4 regions of the Paenibacillus sp. FSL R7-0210 genome follow, and region 1 is predicted to be linked to each of the others. Evidence: riboswitches for the same ligand, from Rfam matches in the RefSeq annotation. Region 1 holds a riboswitch; each other region holds the start of a gene.
The links. Region 1 has a riboswitch for thiamine pyrophosphate ahead of MKY64_RS16995 (thiamine phosphate synthase). Riboswitches for the same ligand answer to the same signal wherever they lie in the genome.

Region 1 (5,541 bases):
CTTCGTGATGCCGAGCTGGACCAGATGATCGCGCAGGGCCGCAGGCTCCCGTGTAGACAGCGAGATGCCGGAGCGCGGCAGAAATAGGCGGTAAGCCAGAATAATCTGCACCAGCGCACGGTCGGTTACATCGCTTGCGGGATTGAATTCGCCTAAGTAAGGCCGGAACCGGGGAGTCGACAGCCCGATTTCGCATTCCGGGTACTTGTCCTGCAGATATCTCGCATGCAGCGCAGTGGCCAGCGCCTCCTGGCGCCATTCGTACATGCCAAGCAGGGCTCCGATATTCACCGAACGGAACCCGGCTTGACAGCCCCGTTCGGGAGCGTCCAGACGGTTGCGGTAGACGCGTTTGGGTCCTTTTACATGCAGCGCACGATAAGTTTCCTGATGGTAGACCTCCTGATAGAGCGTCAGACCGTCCACGCCAGCTTCTCTGAGCTCAGCATATTCTGCTGTCGAGAGCGGATTCACTTCAATGCTGACGGAGGCAAAATAGCGGCGCAGCACATTCACGCAGTCCCTCACATAACCGGCCGGACTGTCCCTGCGGGATTCTCCGGTCAGAATCAGAATGTGGCGCAGGCCTGTGGCTGCGATGGTCTCCGCTTCCCGGGCGACCTGCTCCAGCGTCAGTTTTTTGCGCGGAAAATCATAAATAGAACTGAAGCTGCAATACGTGCAGTGATTCACGCAAAAATCAGCCAGGTACATCGGTGTAAACAGCTGCATCACATGGCCGAAATGCGTACGCGTTAAGCGGTGCGCCTTCTGCGCCATCTCCTCCAGATAAGGCTCCGCTGCCGGTGACAGCAGTGCCATCAGCCCCTCTTCATCGACCCGCTCTGCACGAAGCGCGCGCTTCACATCCTCTGCCGTATACCGGCTCCATAACGCTTCGTAAGGCAGCTGCTCCAGCCGGGTCATCGTCTCATAAAAGCTCATAACCGTTCTCTCCTCCCTATTCCATCTGTCAGGCCAAGAACCCGGTCAACGGTGAAGAGGCTGCCGCCGTCTCTTCCACAGGCCCCAGTCCGGCGAGATAAGCCTTGCGCCCTGCGGCTACCGCGTCACGGAAGGCTTCTGCCATCAGCAGCGGATCCGAGGCGGTGGCAATCGCTGTATTAAGCAGCACCGCTGCGGCCCCCATCTCCATCGCCTCAGCCGCCTCGGACGGTCTGCCGATTCCGGCATCCACGATCACCGGCAGATTCGTCTCGGAGATCAGAATCCGGATCAGTTCCTTGGTCTGCAGTCCGCGGTTGGACCCGATCGGCGCTCCCAGCGGCATCACGGCCGCAGCCCCCGCTGCCTTCAACCGCAGGGCGGCGGACAGGTCAGGACTCATATACGGAAGCACCACGAAGCCCTCTGCTGCAAGGATCTCGGTCGCCCGGATGGTCTCGGTATTATCCGGCAGCAGATATTTCTGGTCGTTGATGACCTCAATCTTCACCCAGTTCCCCAGCCCCGCCGATCTCGCCAGCCGGGCAATCCGTACTGCTTCCTCTGCGGTGCGCGCACCGGAGGTATTAGGCAGTAAGGTCATATGGGAAGGAATATGGCTGACAATATTGTCACTGCTCTCCGGGTCCACCCGGCGCAGAGCAACGGTAATGACCTGTGAGCCTGATCGCGTAATCACCTCGGGAATGAGGGTGTTGCGGCTGTATTTTCCGGTACCAATGAACAGTCTGCTGGTTAGAGTCACTCCGCCAATCATCAATGGATCTTGCATGTTAACGCCTCCTGGGATAAGTCTTCGTGTTCAGCCTCCGCCTACAAAATGAACCAGCTCCACCCGGTCCCCCTCACTGAGCAGTGTTTCTCCGTAAACCTCTCTGCCAGCAAGCTCACCATTCAGCTCGACAATCACCAGCTTACCGGCCCACTCGGGCCGGGAGAGCAGATCCTCCAGTGTCCGGCAGCTCTCTTCGATTCTTTGCCTCTTTCCGTTAACGGTCACATTCATGCCTGTTCACCTCCTGCTGTGCCCTGTGTTTGAGCCATATCCAGCGCTTCAGCCAGCTCCGCTGCCCTGTCCCTGTGGACCGCTTCCCTGTACGCCATGGCCGCTGCCACCGGGTCCGGGGCTCCGCAGATCCCCGACATGACAGCAATGCCAGCCGCCCCTTGGGCCAGCACCGCTCCGGCATTACCCGGGGTAATCCCTCCAAGCGCAATCAGCGGGATGCGGCTCCAGCGGACAGCCTCGGCCAGTTGCGCAAGTCCCCGTGCCTGCTGTCCGGGCTTACAGGCCGTCGGGAAAACATGCCCGTAGAGGCAGAAGTCTGCTCCCCGCCTTCCAGCCTCCGCCGCCTCTTCCCGCGAGTGTACCGACCTGCCGATCCGCAGGCCCGGTGCAAGCCCGCGTGCTGCGGCTGGCGGAAGGCTATGCCAGGCCAACTGTACACCGCCTGCCCCAGCGGCCAAGGCAATATCGATCCGGTCATTAATGACCAGCTTCGAAGGCGGAACCCCGGCCTGAAGCATCTGCTGCGCCGCCGCCAGCAGTTCGCGGGCGGACATGGCTTTTTCCCGGAGATGGATATAATCCACCATGGGATGTACCGCCGCAGCCAGCTCCGCAAGCTTCTCAGGGTGGAGCCGACCGTCTGAGATGACATGAATTTCGTGCAACGCCTTTCCCCCTCCCGTCTGTCCCAGCTCACACTACACCTCTCCACAACACAAAAAAGACCGCCCCCGTAAAGGAAGCAGTCTGGAATAGAAACAGGAATACCGGTATTAGCCGTATACCCCCGCTGCAATATTCGTTCTCCACTTCCCTACGCTGGTATAACCCAGATCAGGTTCAAAGGGTCCGAGCAGATACGCCCGTCTCAGCCTTGCGGCTCCCCTAGTGATCGTTCTATGCGGTTGTTTGGCCTTGCTTTTTGTATATTAGCATATAATTCCTGTTAGAGCTATTCTTTCGTAGATTTTACTTCAATTACAAAAGCCACGGATGAACTCCCTTCTGAAAATTTACCATCCTCGGATGTCCAGAATGCTGATATGCCGTAGTAATAAACGCCTTGTTCTTTTGGAGCATTAAAAGAGCCGTTCTTCAATGGAATTTGCACTTCTTTATCATCGACAAATTGCTGAACGGTTAACCCGCCGGGTGCCGGTTTATAAGTAAAAGCAACATCGATCCCCCCCTCAGGGGCTATAACAGTGGGAGTAACCCCCTGTACCAAGGATTGTCCTCCTGTATAATCTGCACATCCTAATTTTCCCCAGCAATAGCTGCCTTGGGTAACCGGAATTTGGGTTTTCCCGGAAGTAACAAGGGGTAGCGGCGGCGATTCCTGTGTAATTCTAATCCCAATGCTTTTTGCATATCCTTCCAATCTTGTGTTTTCCACAACTCTCCCTGCAAAAGGAGTCCAATAAATGAACACTACCAGAAAAATTAAAATCCCCGCTGCAGATAGAATGAATCCTTTTTTTCTAAGCATCCCTATCCCCTTTTCATATCAAATTATCTAAATAGACGGAAATATATTGTAATAGTTACAAGCGCAGAAAAAAAGCCTGCCGGCAAGCGGTTAGGCTTTTTTAAAATAAAATTTATATGTTGCACACAAATCTGCATCCAGATCTTATTCTGCACCCATTATCCGTTGACAACCTCGCCGCCGTTCACATGCATCACCTGTCCGCTCACATAGGAGGAATCGTCCGAGGCCAGGTATACATACGCCGGTGCCAGCTCTTCAGGCTGCCCCGGGCGCTTCATCGGCTGGGTGCCGCCGAACTCACTGACCTTCTTCGCGTCAAAGGTGGACGGAATCAGCGGGGTCCAGATCGGTCCGGGCGCTACCGCGTTCACGCGGATGCCCTTATCGGCCAGATTCATTGACAGCGAACGGGTGAAGCTGAGAATGGCTCCTTTGGTGGACGAATAGTCCAGCAGCTGCGGGCTGCCGCGATACGCCGTGATGGAGGTCGTGTTAATGATCGTAGCGCCTTTTTTAAGATGAGGCATAGCTGCCTTCGTCAGGTAGAACATGGAGAAAATATTCGTCCGGAACGTACGCTCCAGCTGCTCCGCTGTAATGTCCTCAATATGGTCCTGCGGATGCTGCTCCGCCGCATTGTTAATCAGGATGTCAAGCTTGCCGAGTCCTTCAACGGTTTGGCGAATCAAGCTCTGACAGAAGCATTCGTCCCCGATATCCCCGGCGATCAGAATACACGTTCTGCCCTCCTGCTCCACCTGGCGCTTGGTCTCTTCCGCATCCTCATGCTCGTTCAAGTAGGAGATCACCACATCCGCGCCCTCCTTGGCAAAATGCACGGCAACCGCACGCCCGATCCCGCTGTCGCCTCCGGTAATGAGCGCGGCCTTGCCCAGCAGCTTGCCTGCTGCCTTGTACGCAGGTGTCTCAAACTCCGGGAGCGGGTTCATCTCACTCTCAATTCCCGGGCGCTGATCCTGTACCTGCGGGGGCAGAGTTTTGACAGGTTGTTTGTTAGTGTCTGGCATAATCCATTCTCCTTTCGCTGTCCACAGTATTGTTGATTAATCATGTTAGCATGGCTTAAGGTCTGGTGTTTATGCACAGGCAGTGTGCCTGCTTGACTGTACGTTATGTTACTTACCACACTTGGCAGCCGCCCAAACAGCCAATCTTCATTCAACGGTGCCTATATCGGAACGGTAGTACGGTAAGCAACGAACGTTTCCAAAAAGAATATTATCTATATCCGCTAGGGGGAATGTCCTATACTTTGTGGGGAACGACAACTACCTTAACTGAGGGGACGCTTCTATCATGGGAAATGAGCGCATCTTGCTGACGAACGGAACTGTAATCGATGGAACCGGACAGCAGCCGCTGCATCATGCAAGCATTGAGATTGTTAATGGCCGTTTCGGCACCATAACACAGTATAGTGACATTAACGGGAGAATCGGGCATGACTCCGCAACAACAGTGATCGACCTTGAGGGTCTGTTCCTTTTGCCGGGGTTTATTCACACCCATGCCCATACCAGCTTCAAGTACATACAGAATGAGCCGCTGCACGGATATCATACGGAATATTTGGCCGCGTGCCTTGCGGAAGGAATTACTACGATCCGGGATGAGGGGATGACTACGGCAGCATCGATTGATGATGTGGTCACATATACGCAGCAGTTGGAGGACGCTAATTCTCCCAGAATTCTTACATCCGGCAAGGTATTCACCGCTCCAGGCGGGTACGGTGGTCAGGAGCCTATCGGAGTAGGGAGTGCAGAGGAGGCGCGGCTTAAGGTCCTTGAAGTCTTGGGACAAGGAATACATTTCATCAAAACAGCGCTGGAAGACGGCTACGATCCCGCAACCGCCGGACTGCCGCAGCTGAATCAGGAGATTCTCGAAGCGATCTGCCAGGAGGCCAGGAGTATGGGTGCTTGTGTGTCTGCTCATGTTACAAGTGCACGCAATCTTCAGATTCTGGTGGATGCAGGGATCAGCGATGCTGCGCATATGGTCTACGACCGGCTGGACGATCAACTGATCCGGCAAATGGTGAGCGGGAGCA
Region 2 (5,541 bases), 2.0 Mb from region 1:
GGCGCCTTGCAGCTCGCCGCCAAGCAGGACGTTATCCAGTGTGCTGCGCCACGGGAACAGCGCGGGCTGCTGCGGCATATAGCTGATCTTGCCGCGCTGCCCGGTCACGGGGATGCCGTTCATGCGGACGGTTCCGGTATCCGGCAGCGTAAGGCCGCCGATGATATGGAACAGCGTGCTTTTGCCGCAGCCGGACGGGCCGACAATGGAGACGAATTCCTGCGGCTCCACGGTCAGGGACACCTGATTCAGCACCTGTGTCTCCCGGCGGCGGTGCTTGAACGACTTGCTGATGCCGCTGACTTCGAGCGCAGGCGGCACACTCCGTGTACCCAGGCGTCCGTCTCCGTCCGCCTTCTCCAGTTCAATCCTCGTAAGCTCAGACACTTCGCGTAACCTCCTTCAGTTGATTATAAGTACTTCCGTGTTGGGGTATCCTCCCGTGGCATTAAGCTTCCTTGCGCGGCTTCCAGCGCACCAGCCATCTCTCCAGGAGGGCAATGAGCGCGAATAATACGAGACTCAGCAGCACGATAATAGCGATGGCCACGAACATCCGGTCCGCACGGTAAGAGGACTTCTGCAGCAGCATATAGTAGCCAATCCCTTTGTCGGCGCCGATCCACTCGGCGACCACTGCGCCCATCACCGCATAAGTGGCGGAGATTTTGAGCCCGGAGAACAGGGAGGGCAGCGAGCCGGGAAGCTCCAGCTTGGTGAAGATCTGCCACTTGCCTGCACCGGCCATCTTCATATAATTCAGCATTACCCGGTCGCTTTGCGTCAGCCCGCCCATGGTCGCAACAGCCACAGGGAAGAAGCAGACGAGGGTGATCAGGATGATTTTGGGCAGCAGGCCGAAGCCGAACCAGATAATCAGCAGCGGGGCAAGCGCAATGGAGGGCACATTCTGGCTGAGAATCAGCAGCGGATAGAGCGCTCGCTTGACCCAGGGCAGCAGATGCAGCAGCAAGGCGGTGAGCAGGCCGATGCCTGTGCCGACCGGGAAGCCGATCAGGGTCAGCCGCAGCGTGGCGGCGGTGTGCTCCCAGATCCCGGAGGCGTTAATCTTCGTCTCACGCGCGATATCCGCGGGGCTGGGCAGCTGGTAAGCCGGGATATCGAACAGCATGACCGATAGCTGCCATATCCCGACAAAAAAGAGGACCGCCACAAAGGGCGGCCACACTAGCTTCCAGGTGCTTCTCACGGCCGGTATTTCTCCGTCAGCTTCTCCATGCTGATGCCGCCCGGATTATGGGCGATCTTGATCTGTGAGATGACACTAGGACTGCCGGAAGCGATCAGCGCCTCATGCATATCACGCACAATATCCAGCAGCTCGGACAGCTCGCCTTCCATCGTGGTCTCCAGCGGATTCACCTGATGCTTCACGCCTGACTTTTGAATCACCTCTATAGCCTTGTCCACGTAAGGGATGGAATCCTCGTTGTTCGGTGTCTTGGGAATTACCTGAATGCTAAGCAGTGTGTTAGCCATGATCAATCATTCCTTTCAAGTTAAGTATAAGATTCCCGGCATGCGGGTTCATTATGATTCCGGCAAAAATTCATTCGTAAACGTACTCTCCGCATCCAGCGGCTTATCCAGCAGCTTCAGGCCGTACATCCAGTCGGCGTAATTCTTCCAGATCTCAAGCTTCTGCTCACCCCAGCGCGGGGCGTCGTCCTTGTATTTCGGGCTAAGCCATTTCTGGCTGGCCAGCACCAGCTTGGGGTCCAGATCAGGTACAGCATCCGACAGTACCGTCGCGGCTTCTTCCGGGTTATCGATAGCGTACTGATAACCCTTGGACGTAGCCTTAAGGAAGGCCTTCACCACTTCAGGATGCTCGGCGATCTCCTTCTCGCTGGTGGTCAGCACCGGTGTGTAGTAATCAAGCTGCGGCGCATAATCCTTAAGATAGAGCATATCCAGCGGCTCCCCGCGCAGTTCGGCTTCCACACCGGTCCAGGCGTAGAAGATCCAGGCGAAGTCAATATCCCGCTTCACAGCTGTGAAAAAGTCCGCTTCGCCGATATTCACCAGCTTCACCTTGGAGACATCCCCGCCTTCGGGGTCCATAATGGCTTTCATGGCAGCCTGCTCCGCAGGGGAGCCCCAGCCTCCGTACGTTTTGCCTTCAAAATCCTTCGGCGTCTTAATATTGCGGTCCTTCGGAGCCGCAAAGCCCGAGGTATTATGCTGAATGATTGCAGCAATCGACACCAGCGGCACATCCTGCAGGCGGGCCAGGGTCAGCGCCTCCTGGGCGCTGATGCCGAACTGGGCTTCGCCGGAAGTGACCATTGTATCCGACCCGGCAGCGCCTGGCTGTACAATCTGTACGTCAAGACCTTCCTCCGCGTAATAGCCCAGCTCCTTGGCTGCATACAGGCCGGTATGATTCGTGTTCGGCGTCCAGTCCAGGGCAATCTTGACCGGAGTCAGCGCCTTAGGTGCATCTGTGGGTGCGGCTGCGGTTGCATCAGGTGCAGCCGTACTGTTCCCGGCAGCAGGTGCGCTGGCCCCCGCATTGCCGCTGTTGTTCCCGCCGCCACATCCCGCGACCGTGAGAACCAGCATGGAACTGAGCAGCAGCATTACTGTTTTTTTGACTCCCATTTCTCTTTTTCTCTCCTTCCAGCAACCCCTGGTCTTCAGAGCTTACAGAAACCCTATTCCTGTACATCCATATAATCAAAAAAGCGTCCCGAAGATCGGGACGCCAGTTACTTGCGTGAGGGGAATTCAGCTTCAGTACCGCTTAAGGCACTGTGCCGAATGAAGATTCCTACGCTGGCATTATCCAGATCAGGTATAAGGGTCAGTATCTTGTGGGATACAATCTCAGCCGGCCAATTCCAGCACCCCTGGTTCTATAAAGTTCACGGGTATTGCTATGTTCTTACGGTGTATTATAGACGGCAGCTTCGACATTGTCCACCCTCTGTGTCTTAATCCCTCGTATAATGCCGCTTCTTGCGGCGGCTGCGGATGCCGTTCCAGATCTCTCTCAGCGTTAAGCCGACACTGACGGTGATCCCTGAGAAGGTCAGGAACAGAGCCAGATACTCGAACGCGGAGTACTCCAGCATTTTGCTCCAGTCAATCTGGCCCTTCAGATCCTCGATGACCTGATTCATCCCGTAAATTCCGCTGATAACCGTAAATACGGTGAGCACCATCAGGAGCGTATCCCGCCGTTTGGCCTGGAATTTGTCCTGGTACTGGAACAGGTCATTCAGGGTCATTTTCACCTCATCGAACAGCGCATCATTGCCATATACCTTACGCAGCTGAAAAAAAATCTCCCGCCCCTGCGACTGTGAAATCAGCTCCAGGAAGTAGAATTTGGCCGAGAATTTGTTGATCAGGAAGATCAGATTCTCGATCTCGTCGTTGTCGTGGTTGATGCGCAGCCGGGAGTGGAGGTTGGCGAGCTTCAGCAGCACGATTTTATGAAAAATACTCAGCAGCATTCCGTAATAATACTCTCCGTACATCTGGCTGATCAGGCCTGCGGCAATCTCCGGCTTCGCCCGGCTCACGCAGCAGAAGGTCTGCTCATTGGTCATATAGTAGGTGTCCGGCCCCCAGCGGCTATAGCAATGCTCCCGGGTGTACTGCTTGATATAATCCGGATCACTTGCACTCATGTAGGGGCTGCCGTCGATGGTCAGACCATCCACCTGAGAGGCACGGTAGAGCATTTCGACACTGATCTCTTCCTCGTCCTCAGGGAGATTAACGCCGTAGAAGGCCTGCACCAGCATCCGTTCATCAACGAAGAAGGGCAGGGTCTCGAAATAATTGCCATTGGTCTCCGCAGGATCGAGATACGGCTCCAGCCCGGCTGCCAGATGCCTGAACACGAAGTCCTCCACCCGGGCAAAAGACTTCTTATGACAATGGATGAAGGTATGCTCATCCTGAACGCTTACATCCTCCAGGTTGCGGAAACGGTCGGCGAATTCGAGCACCATGCTGAAGGGGAGATTCTCTTCCTCAATAGCCACTCTTACCGTCAGGAAGCCCAGCTCGAACGGGCAGAGGAACACATCTGTCGACAGCACGCGGAAGGGAACCGTCTGAAAGGGCATTTGCAGCCCGCACAGCAGATCACTCACCCGGGAAAAGCGGCGGAAGGAATCCCTGTCCTTCTCATGCGGAAACAAGACATGGGCGGCAAAAGGAAGATAGCTGCGCTCCATTTTCTCATGGGATACACAGTGGTTCTCTCCGTAATAGGCATGCTCCAGTTCCTTGTTCTCAAGAAAAAAACGCGTAAATCCATCCTTCTGTAAACTCTCAATCAGCTCTTCATCGACCTCGGCCTTGATGGAGAAGGGGAAAATGAATTGCAGCAAGGCGGTATGCAGAGTGGGCTCAGAATGCAGTTCAGCCATATGTGGGTTCCATCCTTATTCACAGAATATGGACCTTGTTGTATACAATTACCCGATTCTCCAGGCGGTTACGCTCAGCACGAATAACAGCGCGGCAAAAGCGGCCAAAAGTCCCGAGGTCTGGGCGATCTGCAGATGATCCATGGACCAGCCGGTCAGCAGCGGCAGCACCGCGCCGCCGATTCCGCCGGAGGCGATCATAATGCTCGGCGTGGATTCTTCCGCGCCGGGCAGCAGCTTGCTGGAGAAGACCAGCGCGATGGAGAAGATGCCGGACATGAACAGGCCAAGCAGCAGGATGATGGCAAAGGCGGCAAGCCGGTGACCGGCGAACGGGAAAATAATAAGCAGCAGCAAAGCGGCAAAGCAGCTGACGAGCACATAGATGCGGTAGGAGATCTTCTCGGCGATGACACCGGCGAACAGTCTGCCTGCCGACATGGCAAGCCAGAAGAAGGTCACCGTGAGCGCAGCCGCGGCCTCGCTCATGCCCAGCTTCGCGATGAAGATCGCCGGCATGAAATTCACCAGGCTCATCTCAGTGCCTACATAGAGAAAGAAGAACAGAATGAACAAGCCAAGCACCACCCATTGCTTGCCCTTGTAGGGCAAGGACAACCGTCTCGTAGTTCCCGCTGCCGCAGCGCGGTCAGGGCGGGCAGGCCGCTCATTCAGCGCGCTGTCCAGCGGGCCGAATCTGCTCTTCGCCCAGAAGAGCAGCGAGAGGAGGGAGAAGGCGGCAACGATCAGGAAGGCCAGCCTCCACTGCCCGGCGGCAATCAGCGGACTGGCCGCCAGCGGCATGAGCAGCGCCCCGACACCGAACAGCACCTCCAGCCGGCTCATGGCAACCGCCGTTCCTTCGGTGACTGCGGCAATAATAATCGTGCCGATGACGGCTTCGATCATCCCGAAGCCGAACCCTGCGGCTACGGCAATTACGTACATCCAGCCCCAGGGCGGGAGGAAGGCGTAGGCAATCTCGGCACAGAGCAGCAGGCCGGTTGCAATCAGAATGCCGCCGCGCTTGCCGAACCGCCGGTTCAGCAGCGGCGAGACCAGTACGCCGGCCAGGAAGCCCGCGAACTGGCTGAAGATCAGCTCGCCCCCTGCACTGTAGCTGCGGTCATAA
Region 3 (5,541 bases), 2.4 Mb from region 1:
CCGGGTGCCTGGTTACCAGCTCAAAGACCGATTCATCCAGCTTCAACGCTTTGCTCATCCTTTTGCACACCTCACTAATGAGAATTCTTCTCAACACCAGCTTAGCATAGGGTACAGAGGTGAATTGTGATTGTAATCACTAACTACAAAAAGACTATCCCCGCCAGCCATTCAGCTTGTGGGGATAGCCTCAGAATAATACGTTTACGCTGTAATCACGGCCTCTCGGCCATGAACAACGTACCTACATATAGATTAGGTCATGCAGCTAAGTTACAGTGATTGGCTCCATCTATGGGAATTCCGGATATCATGCGAAATCCGCATGCTGCAGAATTTAGGGCCGCACATCGAGCAGAAATGCGCCTGCTTTGCCCCCTCCGCAGGCAGGGTCTCATCATGATACGCCTGCGCCCTTTCCGGGTCCAGGGAGAGATGAAACTGGTCGCGCCAGCGGAACTCGAACCGCGCCTTGGACAGCGCGTTGTCCCGGTCCTGCGCACCCGGATGTCCCTTGGCGAGGTCTGCGGCATGTGCAGCAATTTTGTAGGTAATGACTCCTTCGCGCACATCATTCTTGTCAGGCAGGCCTAAATGCTCCTTAGGTGTAACGTAACACAGCATTGCCGTTCCAAGCCCCCCGATTATCGCTGCCCCGATGGCCGACGTGATGTGATCATAGCCGGGTGCAATATCCGTAGTTAGCGGACCGAGGGTGTAGAAAGGGGCTTCGTGGCAAATCTCAAGCTGCTTGTCCATATTCTCCTTGATCTTGTGCATTGGCACATGGCCCGGACCTTCTACCATAACCTGAACATCGTGCTTCCAGGCAAGCGCCGTCAGCTCTCCCAGCGTCTCCAGCTCGGCGAACTGAGCTTCGTCATTGGCATCAGCGATAGAGCCGGGACGCAGGCCATCCCCCAGCGAGAAGGCCACATCATACGTCTTCATAATCTCACAGATGTCTTCGAAGTGTGTGTACAGGAAGTTCTCCTGCTGATGGGCCAGGCACCAGGCAGCCATAATCGATCCGCCCCGGGATACAATGCCTGTCATTCTCCGGGCAGTGAGCGGAATATAGCGCCGCAGCACCCCGGCATGAATGGTGAAGTAATCCACCCCCTGCTCCGCCTGCTCAATCAGCGTGTCGCGATAGAGCTCCCAGGTTAAATCCTCAGCTATACCGTTCACCTTCTCCAGCGCCTGGTATATGGGCACTGTCCCGACCGGCACAGGAGAATTGCGGATAATCCACTCCCGGGTGGTATGGATCTTAGAGCCGGTGGAGAGATCCATGATGGTATCAGCCCCCCAGCGGGTCGCCCACCGCATCTTCTCCACCTCCTCTTCAATAGAAGAAGTGACCGCCGAATTTCCGATGTTGGCATTGATCTTCACCAGGAAGTTACGGCCGATAATCATCGGCTCACTCTCCGGGTGATTGATATTGGCCGGAATAATAGCACGGCCCGCAGCCACCTCATCCCTAACGAACTCCGGCCGGATATTCTCCCGGATCGCAATATACTCCATTTCCGGTGTGATGATCCCTTGCCTTGCATAATGCAACTGGGTCACATTGCCGCCTGCATAGGCCCGCCTCGGATTCCTGCACAGTCCTGGATAAGCTTCTGCGGCAGCCCCTTCTCTGCGGATTCCGTTATCCTCCGGCCGGACGGCTCTTCCGGTGTACTCCTCCGAATCGCCACGCTCCGCGATCCAGCTTGAACGGTGCGGCGGCAGCCCCCTCCGAATGTCCATCTCCTCCGCGGCATCCGTGTACATACCGCTTGTGTCATAGACACGCAGCGGAGCATTTTCCTCTTCCCCGGCAACGCCTTCGGTTCTGCTGAGGCTGATCTCCCGCATCGGAACCCGGATATCCGGGCGTGAGCCCTCCACATACACTTTACGGCTTGCGGGGAATCCCGAAAGATCCACCTCTTCGTTTTTACCCATTCCTTTCATTTCAATCTCCTCCTCTTCGCTCTGTACACTCATCAGATAAGAGGTCACGCAGCAGATTGAGCTGAAGAATCTATAGATTCCTGCAAGTCAAAAAGCCGCTCCACCTGGAGCGGCTTTATTAAAGGAACAGCCAAATAAGACTGTATTCAAAAAAGGTCCGACTCCACTTTCCTACGCTGGTATGATCCAGATCAGGTTCAAGGGTCCGGAAATTCAATTTTCCCGTCTCAGCCTATTCAGGCTCCCCTAGTGGGTATCTTATCTAATTAAATACATTTTACCTGTATGGGTAATTCTTGTAAACCCGTTATTTGTCTAGCGATTCGCTCCAGTCGTGCACCATCGTGCCTTCCAGGAACTTCTCGGCATCCATAGCGGCCATACAACCGGTTCCCGCTGCCGATATCGCTTGACGGTAACGGGTATCCTGTACATCGCCACAGGCGAATACACCCGGGATGTTGGTCTCGGTGGTACCCGGGTTGACCACAATATAGCCATTCTCATCCGTATTGATCTGCCCGCCCAAGAAGGCTGTGTTCGGTGTGTGTCCAATCGCTACGAACACGCCGTCTGCCTCCACCAATTCTGTCAGACCTGTCTCATTGTTAAGCACCGTAAGGCCCTTCACTCCGGTCTCTCCTACCGTTACTTCAACCGGTGTGCGGTTCAAGGCCCAGGTTACCTTGCTGTTGTCACGCGCCCGGTCCTGCATGATCTTCGAGGCCCGCAGCTCGGGACGGCGGTGAACCAGCGTTACGCTGGATGCAAAGCGGGTCAGGAAGCTGGCTTCCTCCATGGCGGAGTCTCCGCCGCCGACGACGACAATCTTTTTATTACGGAAAAAGAAGCCGTCACAGGTCGCACAGGTGCTGACCCCGCGTCCCACATTCTCCTGCTCGCCCGGAATGCCCAGATATCTTGCAGAGGCCCCGGTTGAAATAATAACCGACTCCGCTTCCAATACACCCATTCCGTCCACTGTTACCTTGAACGGACGCTGTGAGAAGTCCACCGACTCCACCCAGCCATTCTTGAATTCAGCGCCGAAGCGTTCCGCCTGCTTGCGCATATTGTCCATCAGGTCCGGACCCAGAATCCCTTCAGGGAAGCCTGGAAAGTTCTCCACTTCTGTCGTCGTTGTCAGTTGTCCCCCCGGCTGCAAGCCTTCAATGACCAGCGGGCTCAGGTTCGCACGCGCCAGATAAATCGCGGCTGTCAGCCCGGCCGGGCCTGTTCCGATTACAATCGTTTTGTACATTACATTGGCCTCCTTACAAGTAGGTGTTCTTACAACAGCAATTGCTTCAAATACGGGTAGTGGACGGCGATAAGCCGCCGGTTCCGGGCAGCATCCCCTTGGGTCCGGGAGCAGCCGCAGGCTCCTGCTCTTCGCCGGGCGAGCCGCCGGCTTCATTCAGGTTCTCCCCGATCAGCCGCTGAAGGCTGAACAATGCCGCCTCCTGCAGGCGGTCCTCCTGCAGCGGCTCCTGCTCCAGAACTCCGCGCAGTACCTCGGACATCTCCTCGTCCTCAATCCAGCGGAGAGCCTCGGTCACCTGAAGCTTCGTAGCGGAATCGCCGTAGCGCAGCGCCCAGAAGAACGAGGCGCGCAGCAGCGGATTATTCCGCACTTCTTCAGTGAATCTGCCTGTATTGCCCTTCCACTGCTTCAGCTGCTCCTGGAAGGGCAGCTGATAGTTATAGCTGACAGCAGGCATAGGGTGTCCTTCTGCCCGGGCCTGCTGGAGCTGGGACAGGAAGAACGCCGGGACAGCGGAAGCAGGGTCCAGCTTGGCTGCCTGTCTCCAGCAGCGCAGCGCCTCATCATGTTTTCCGCTATTGCTTGCCGCCGCGGCACAGTAATGATACAGCCCGGCGTCTCCGGCGACCTCCTCGTCCTTCAGCAGACGGCGGAAATGGCTGTAAGCGGCAGCGTGCCGGCCCAGGATACCCATGGTTGTAGCCATTTTGAATACATGCTCCTGATGGAACGGCACCGTTGCTTCAAGCATACCGAGCAGCGTTTCAAGCTGTTCCTTATCTCCTGCATACTGCAGGAAGATGGCCATATTGCACAGAGCGTGCAGATTGCCGGGGTCTTGCTTCAGCACCTCATTCAGACATTCCTTCGCCTTGGCGAACCGGCCCATATAGAAATGAGCTAGTGCCAGATTATTATGCGCAGCCAAAAAATCCGGGGTACCCGCAGTGATCTCCTCCAGCAGCTCTACAGCCTGAGGGAACTTCCCCTCCTCCAGCAGACTCCGCGCCCGGTCATGCTCTACGACTCCCTCACGGCTGCGGATACGCACCAGCGGAGCAGGCCGGTTCAGCTCATATTGCAGCAGCTCCATCAGCTCTTCGGATTCGGTCATGAACTCGCCGTTAGCATCCTCTTCCAAGTAAGTGACCAGCGAGCGCTCCGCCTCTTCAAAGCTTTCCATATTGGCGAAGTTATTAGCCATGTAGAAATGGCATTCTGTCATAGCGGGGTCGATTTTCTCCAGAACATGGATAAGAATCTCGTTAGATGCGGTATAATTGCCCATCTCAGATAATATACCCGCCATATTGCAATGATTCACCGGATTATCCGGCTCATATTCAACAGCTTTGCGAAAATTTCTTAATGCCTTATCATATTGAAAGCGGTCCAGCGACCGAACGGCTCTTTCAAAGAAAAAATTGGCATCCAGAGTGACCGGAATGACATTACTGTGCTCCGCGGTATTCTCTGAAGTTCTCTCTATCATGGAAGCAAGGCACCTCCCTTGTTTCAGCTTCCCTAGCCTTACCTGTTCGTTTCCATTTATGGTCTCGGCTGTCTTCTTCACACAGTATACCACATGTGGCAACGAGATTCTCAAGTCTCAGAGAGAGAGCTAACGGGAGGGAAAAGCTCAAAAAAAGACGCGGGAGTTAAATCCCCGCGTCTCTGAACAGCTTATCTATGGAACCGCCCTCGATGATAATACGCGTGGCCTCAGCCAGCATGGGAGCTACCGAGAGCACTGCGAATCTGCTGGAATGCTCGTCCGGCAGGGCAATCGAATCGGTAATGACAATCTCGTCGATATTGGGATGATCCATCCGCTCAAGCGCATCCCCGGAGAACAGTCCGTGCGTAGCACAGACGATACTGTTCCGGGCGCCCCGCTCCTTCAGGCCCTCCACCACATTGACGATCGTGGTTCCGGTATCTATAAGATCCTCTATAATGATTGGCGTCCTGCCTTCCACATCACCAATGACATGCGTAATCACCGATTCATTATGCGCCGGACGCTTCTTAATCATGATGGCGAACGGCGAATCCAGCCGGCTGGCCAGCTTCTCCGCCATGGACGCTCGTCCCGCATCCGGGGAGACCACGACCAGATCGGTAAGCCCCTTCACCTTCAGATAACCGCTAATCAGATCAAGCGCCGTCAGATGATCGACCGGAATATTGAAGAATCCCTGTATGGCTGCGGCATGCAGATCAATCGTAATTACGCGCGTTGCACCGGCGGTGGTCAGCACATCGGCGACCATTTTGGCCGAGATCGGCTCACGTGGTGCGGACTTACG
Region 4 (5,541 bases), 990 kb from region 1:
CCACATTGGCAACCTCGGCCACATTGCCGCGCAGCGCAGTAAGCTGTAGCTCACTGAGCAGCTTAGCTGTAACATCCGTGCGGTAGGCGGTAGCACCGGCTCCAACGGGATCAAGCACGAGCGGTACATGGTGGCGGTTCGCAGCCTTTCCGGCCTCGATCATGGAAGCAATGGCAGCTTCATTCAGTGTACCGATGTTCAGCACAACCGCGCCGGACATGGCGGCGACATCCGCTACTTCTTCAATGGCATCGGCCATGAACGGCGAAGCTCCCAGGGCCAGAAGCCCATTAGCTGTGAAGTTAGCAACTACGATATTCGTGATATTATGCACCAGCGGGTTCGCCTGGCGTACTTTTGACAGATAAGACATATGAATTCCTCCTGAAAGATGTAATTAGAAATTAATAAAAGCATTCTTAACATCCACTTCGGCAGCCAGCAGTCCGTTCTCGCTCAGCCACTGGTTCACCTTCTCCCATGATGCGCTGTCCTGATAGCCGAAGGGCTGGGAACCGGCATCCATCAGCGGCAGCAGGATCTCCAGACTGCGCTGCTCAATGGCTTCATCCAGCGGTGCGGTATCCTCCTGATGGGTAAGCAGCAGCTTCAGCGCTTCATCCGGGTGATCGGCAGTATACTGCTGGCCTTTTCTGATCGCATCCACGAATTTGTGATAAAAGCCCTGTGAATCCTGCAGTCCCTGCTCACTGGCGACCAGCACCAGCTCATAATAATCCGGGACCCCGTAATCCACAGGATTGAAAGAGCGGACCGGATGGCCTTCCTGCTCCAGAATCAGCTGTTCATGGTTGATGAACCCGCCCATAATGCCATCCACCCGTCCGGTGGAGAGAGCAGGGATCAGCTCATAGCCGACATCCACCAGCTTGAGGGAGGAAGGGTCCCCGCCGTCGCTTTTGACCATCGTGTTCAGCATGGCTTCATACAACGGGACGGAGGAATATCCGGCTTGCTTGCCGGACAGCTCTCCCGGGCGGGTGATGCCGCTGTCTGCAGCTACCATGAGATGATTCAGCGGGTGGCGCACCAGCGCAGCAATCGACTTGACCGGAATCTGCTCCCCCCGTGCCATCAATACCTGCGGCTGGTAACTGAGTGCCAGGTCCACCTTTCCCGCAGCAACAAGCTTCAGCGCATCATTGGTATCGGCCGGCATCTGAATATCAACCTCCAGACCTTCCTCAGCGAAATAGCCTTCAGCCTCTGCCGCATACAAAAAAGAGTGGACAGCATTGGGATACCAGTCGAGCATAATCGTCAGCTTATGGACTGCGCCTTCGGCTCCAGTCCCAGCTTCAGAAGTGGCTGTAGTCCCCGCCGAAGAGCCGGAGGCCGCCGGACTGTTCGTATTGGTGCAGCCTGCCAGGACGGGCAGCATACAGAGCAGCAGAGCAGACAGTAGAACGGTTGGCCTTGAAATCACATGGTGCAGATAACGGAAATAGCGGATAGTAGTCATGAATAACGTCCTCTTTTCTTCAGAATAATCTTCTCCAGTGCGGCGACAGCCAGAAACAGCAGGATACCGAGCACGGATAACAAGACAACAGCGGCGAACATCTTGGCACTCTGGAGATTCCCTGCCATTCTGCGGCTGAAATAGCCCAGCCCCTGGCTGCCTCCAAGCCATTCCCCAATGGTTGCACCGATCACACAGTACACAGCCGACAGCTTCAGTCCGGAGAAAAAAGAGGGCAGGGCCAGCGGAACGCCCACCTTCCCGAGAATCTGCCAGCGGTTCGCGCCATATGTCAGCAGCAGCTCCCGGTAGGCGTCCGTGTTCTTGGACAAGCCGTCATAGGTGCCGATGACCACCGGGAAGAAAGCAGTCAGGAAGACAACGGCGACCTTACTCCATAGGGTGTAGCCGAACCACATGATGAACAGGGGAGAGAGCGCGATCAGCGGAACCGTCTGGCTGATGATCAGCAGCGGGTACAGCGCCTTGGCCAGCGGACTGAACAGGTGCATGGCGATTCCCAGCAGGCAGCCGCAGACCACAGACAGTGCGAAGCCCGTGAGTACCTCAAGCAGTGTAGCCGGCAGATGCACCCCGAATAACAGGCGGCGTTCCTCCAGCAAGGCCTTGCAGACCGCAGACGGAGCCGGAAGAATGAAGGGAGGAACCAGGCCCAGCCGGGCTACAGTCTCCCAGACTGCAAGCGTCAGCAGGGCGAGCAGGGAAGCCGGACCGTAGTGCTGGAGCAATCTTCTAGGAGCGGCGGTTCTCATATAGCTTCAGCTCCAATTCCTGGCGCAGGGCGGCGAACTGCGGTAGATAGTTCAGACTGTGATGGCGCGGACGGGGGAGACCGGCTGGGAATTCCTGCATCCCGCCGCCGCCACTGCCCGTCATTAGATAGATTCTGTCACTGAGCAGCAGAGCCTCCTCCAGATCATGGGTGATGAACAGCACCGTCTTGTCCAACTCCGCCCATAACTCGAGCAGCCAGCGCTGCAGTGAGCGCTTGGTAATGGCATCGAGCGCCCCGAACGGCTCATCGAGCAGCAGCAGGTCATTCCCCGCCGCCACGGTGCGGAGGACCGCCACGCGCTGGCGCATCCCGCCGGACAGCTCCTGGGGATAAGCCCCTTCGGTTCCCTCTAGGCCGAAGCGTTGCAGCAGGGTAAGAATCTCGGCCACGGCGGCCGCTTTGGGACGGCTGCGCTTGAGTTCCCAGGGCAGCAGACAGTTGTCCAGCACGGTCCGCCAAGGCAGGAGAAGATCCTGCTGCGGCATGTAGGCCACACTGCCCAGCCTCTTCGCTGCTGTAGCGGACTCGGCTCCGTTCAGCGTAATCCTGCCGTTGTCCGGCTCCAGCAGGCCGGCGATGATTTTGAACAAGGTGCTTTTGCCGCATCCGCTTCCGCCTACGACAGAAATGAATTCGCCGCGCTGCACATTCATGGATAGCTCTGAGAAGACGGGTGTCCGGGACGAACCGGTCCCGAAAGCATAGGATAGATTGCTAATGTTGATCATAAGACTATGTACAAGCCTCCCCGGATTGAAATAGAACCTGCGAGGAGCACAAAAAAGCCCCATTCATTCCCGGAGGCAATGAATGGGGCGGAAGGTACAGTCGGCTGCGGCCCTGTGACGGGAACCACTGATACATTCTGCTCCACTTCCCTCCGCTGGTATGATCCAGATCAGGTTCAAAGGGTCCGGAGCTTAAGCTCCGTCTCAGTCGGCCGACTCCCCTAGTGAATTAACAGGTGTTATTGAATTCGTAATTGCTACTTAATATACCACAAATTCCCCTCTTGTAAAGAGCAGGCGGTCAGCGCTTCGCCAGACCGGTCACGAACAAGGTGACGATGCCCCGGGAGATGTCCAACTTGGAGGAGTGGTGCCGCTTTTGCTCATACAGGTACAGATCAGGGCTGAGAACAGAGATTAAGGCCGTGGCCGCAAAGGCAGGATCAATGTCAATAATCTCATCGCCCTCCGCAGCACGCTGCAGCAGCTCTGTCATCATCACCCCCAGCCGCTGAAAAAAAGGATGCTCAAACTGGGTCAGCTGCTTCTTACCTGTGAACTCGGCTTTGATCATATTCAGCAGCTCGGCATACTGCTCAATGAAATCGGCAATCTGCTCAATGCTGCTCTGCAGCTGAGCGAGAGCCGGAGCTTCACCGGCACTGGCAGCCACCTGCTGCTCCAGCCCGGACAGGAATTGATCTGCGCTGCCCTTCAGCAGTGCAGAACAGATCTCACCCTTGTCCGTGAAGCGGCGGTACAGGGAGCCTTGTCCTATGCCTGCCCGCTTGGCAATGCTGTACATGCTGACTGCCTCAAGTCCGCTCTCGGTGAACAACTGGCGTGCAGCTTCAAGAATCCGCTGTACATAAGGATCGGCGGACTCGGGCGGAGCGGATTCTTTGGCTTGCGGAGCTGAGCGCGGGAGCTGTGCAGCATCGGTGTCTGGCTTTTTCATGAGAACCCCTTTCAGAAATAAATCAGCGATTTACAGAAAAATAAATAAAAGAATTGACACAACGGACAATTGTCCGTAGACTATGAATTGCACTTACGGACAGTTGTCCGTTCACTCATTATATAGAACAATCTGCCCGCAGGTCAATGTAGAACGCGGACAGCTCAGGAGGAGAAGAGACATGGATCAGACCTTGAAGCAGGAAGCCGATTTCCGGCTGTCCAGCATTCTGGTTCCGCTGCTGGCCATTATTGCCGGAGTATTTATGGTTGTGCTGGACAGTACGGCGATGAATGTAGCCTTGTCCAGGCTGGTGGTGGATTTCAAGACGGACCTGCATACGCTGCAGTGGGTAGTTACCGGATATATGCTGGCTCAGGCTTCAGTTATTCCGCTGTCAGGCTGGCTGTCTGACCGGTTCGGGGCCAAGACGGTCTTCCTGACGGCGGTAATTGTGTTTACGATAGGCTCGATTCTGTGCGCTACACCAAGCAGCGCCGAATGGCTGATTGTGTTCCGGGTCATTCAGGGACTTGGCGGCGGCTGTGTGCTCCCTGTCGGGATGGCCTATGTGTACAGACTGGCTCCCAAAAGTAAGGTTGGCGTTGTCATGGGGATTATGGGCATTCCCGTCCTGTTCGCACCCGCTATTGGTCCGGTATTGTCGGGCTGGCTGGTTGAATACCATTCCTGGCGCTGGATCTTCCTCATTAATATTCCGATTGGCATCATTGCTGTGCTGATCGGACTGCGCAAGCTGCCGAATGCGGCGAAGAACAGCGTGCCCGGCATGGATAAGCTCGGTATGGTTCTTGGCCCGCTGGCGTTTGCTTCGCTCACTTACGGGGTCAGCCAGGGCGCGCAGAGCTGGACCTCTGAGAAGACGCTGATCGGGCTGCTGCTGGGCGCTGTGGCGCTGATCGCTTTTGTCATCGCTGAACTGCGCTCCAAGACACCGCTGCTGGAGCTGCGGATTCTGAAATCCGTTGATTTCACGACAGGGATCATCGTGCAGTGGATTGCCCAGTTCGGCTTATATGGCGCGTTATTCCTGCTCCCGCAATTTCTGCAGCAGGCCCGCGGCTTCGGCGCATTTGATACCGGCCTGACGCTGCTGCCGCAAGCGATCGCTTCCGGGCTGATGATGCCAATTGCCGGAATACTGTTCGACCGGATCGGTGTGCGCTGGCTCGTGGTCTGCGGTCTCAGTCTGGTCTCCGGTGCGTTATTCCAGTATTCCCATGTGGATCTTACCACGCAGAGCCGCGACCTGATCCTTCCGCTGATCATGTGCGGGGCCGGAATGGGTATGATGATGATGCCGATGAATACGCATCTGCTCAACAAGGCGCCAAGCCATCTGGTGAACCGGGTAACCTCGCTGACGAATTCGATGCAGCAGGTGATTACCTCGCTGGCCGTCTCGACGCTGGTTACGATTCTGACGGCAAGAACAACGGCGCGCGGTACCGAGATGCAGGAGGCCGCTGCCGCTGCCGGAAAGAGTACCGCAGGCGCTTCGCAGGATGCCTTGCTGCTGGCTAAGCAGACGGTATTGTCGCAGGGCTTCGCGGAC

Region 2: another riboswitch for thiamine pyrophosphate. It lies ahead of MKY64_RS25240 (ABC transporter substrate-binding protein); the one in region 1 lies ahead of MKY64_RS16995 (thiamine phosphate synthase).
Region 3: another riboswitch for thiamine pyrophosphate. It lies ahead of thiC (phosphomethylpyrimidine synthase ThiC); the one in region 1 lies ahead of MKY64_RS16995 (thiamine phosphate synthase).
Region 4: another riboswitch for thiamine pyrophosphate. It lies ahead of MKY64_RS12925 (ABC transporter ATP-binding protein); the one in region 1 lies ahead of MKY64_RS16995 (thiamine phosphate synthase).

What each region holds. Positions count from the first base shown of each region.
Region 1 is NZ_JBBPAR010000001.1:3,954,715-3,960,255, forward strand. Features, by position in the region: gene thiH (2-iminoacetate synthase ThiH) at 1-945, opposite strand, end outside; gene MKY64_RS16985 (thiazole synthase) at 974-1,738, opposite strand; gene thiS (sulfur carrier protein ThiS) at 1,769-1,972, opposite strand; gene MKY64_RS16995 (thiamine phosphate synthase) at 1,969-2,640, opposite strand; TPP riboswitch at 2,770-2,872, opposite strand; gene MKY64_RS17000 (hypothetical protein) at 2,928-3,464, opposite strand; gene MKY64_RS17005 (SDR family oxidoreductase) at 3,623-4,495, opposite strand; gene MKY64_RS17010 (amidohydrolase family protein) at 4,785-5,541, shown strand, end outside.
Region 2 is NZ_JBBPAR010000001.1:5,977,790-5,983,330, reverse strand. Features, by position in the region: gene MKY64_RS25255 (ABC transporter ATP-binding protein) at 1-369, opposite strand, end outside; gene MKY64_RS25250 (ABC transporter permease) at 449-1,210, opposite strand; gene MKY64_RS25245 (thiamine-binding protein) at 1,207-1,500, opposite strand; gene MKY64_RS25240 (ABC transporter substrate-binding protein) at 1,552-2,625, opposite strand; TPP riboswitch at 2,775-2,885, opposite strand; gene MKY64_RS25235 (hypothetical protein) at 2,958-4,409, opposite strand; gene MKY64_RS25230 (MFS transporter) at 4,458-5,541, opposite strand, start outside.
Region 3 is NZ_JBBPAR010000001.1:6,309,703-6,315,243, forward strand. Features, by position in the region: gene MKY64_RS26585 (DUF1858 domain-containing protein) at 1-58, opposite strand, end outside; gene thiC (phosphomethylpyrimidine synthase ThiC) at 274-1,968, opposite strand; TPP riboswitch at 2,120-2,226, opposite strand; gene trxB (thioredoxin-disulfide reductase) at 2,276-3,229, opposite strand; gene MKY64_RS26600 (tetratricopeptide repeat protein) at 3,276-4,724, opposite strand; gene MKY64_RS26605 (ribose-phosphate diphosphokinase) at 4,891-5,541, opposite strand, start outside.
Region 4 is NZ_JBBPAR010000001.1:2,966,617-2,972,157, reverse strand. Features, by position in the region: gene thiM (hydroxyethylthiazole kinase) at 1-379, opposite strand, end outside; gene MKY64_RS12935 (ABC transporter substrate-binding protein) at 398-1,483, opposite strand; gene MKY64_RS12930 (ABC transporter permease) at 1,480-2,256, opposite strand; gene MKY64_RS12925 (ABC transporter ATP-binding protein) at 2,237-3,007, opposite strand; TPP riboswitch at 3,138-3,240, opposite strand; gene MKY64_RS12920 (TetR/AcrR family transcriptional regulator) at 3,309-3,965, opposite strand; gene MKY64_RS12915 (DHA2 family efflux MFS transporter permease subunit) at 4,147-5,541, shown strand, end outside.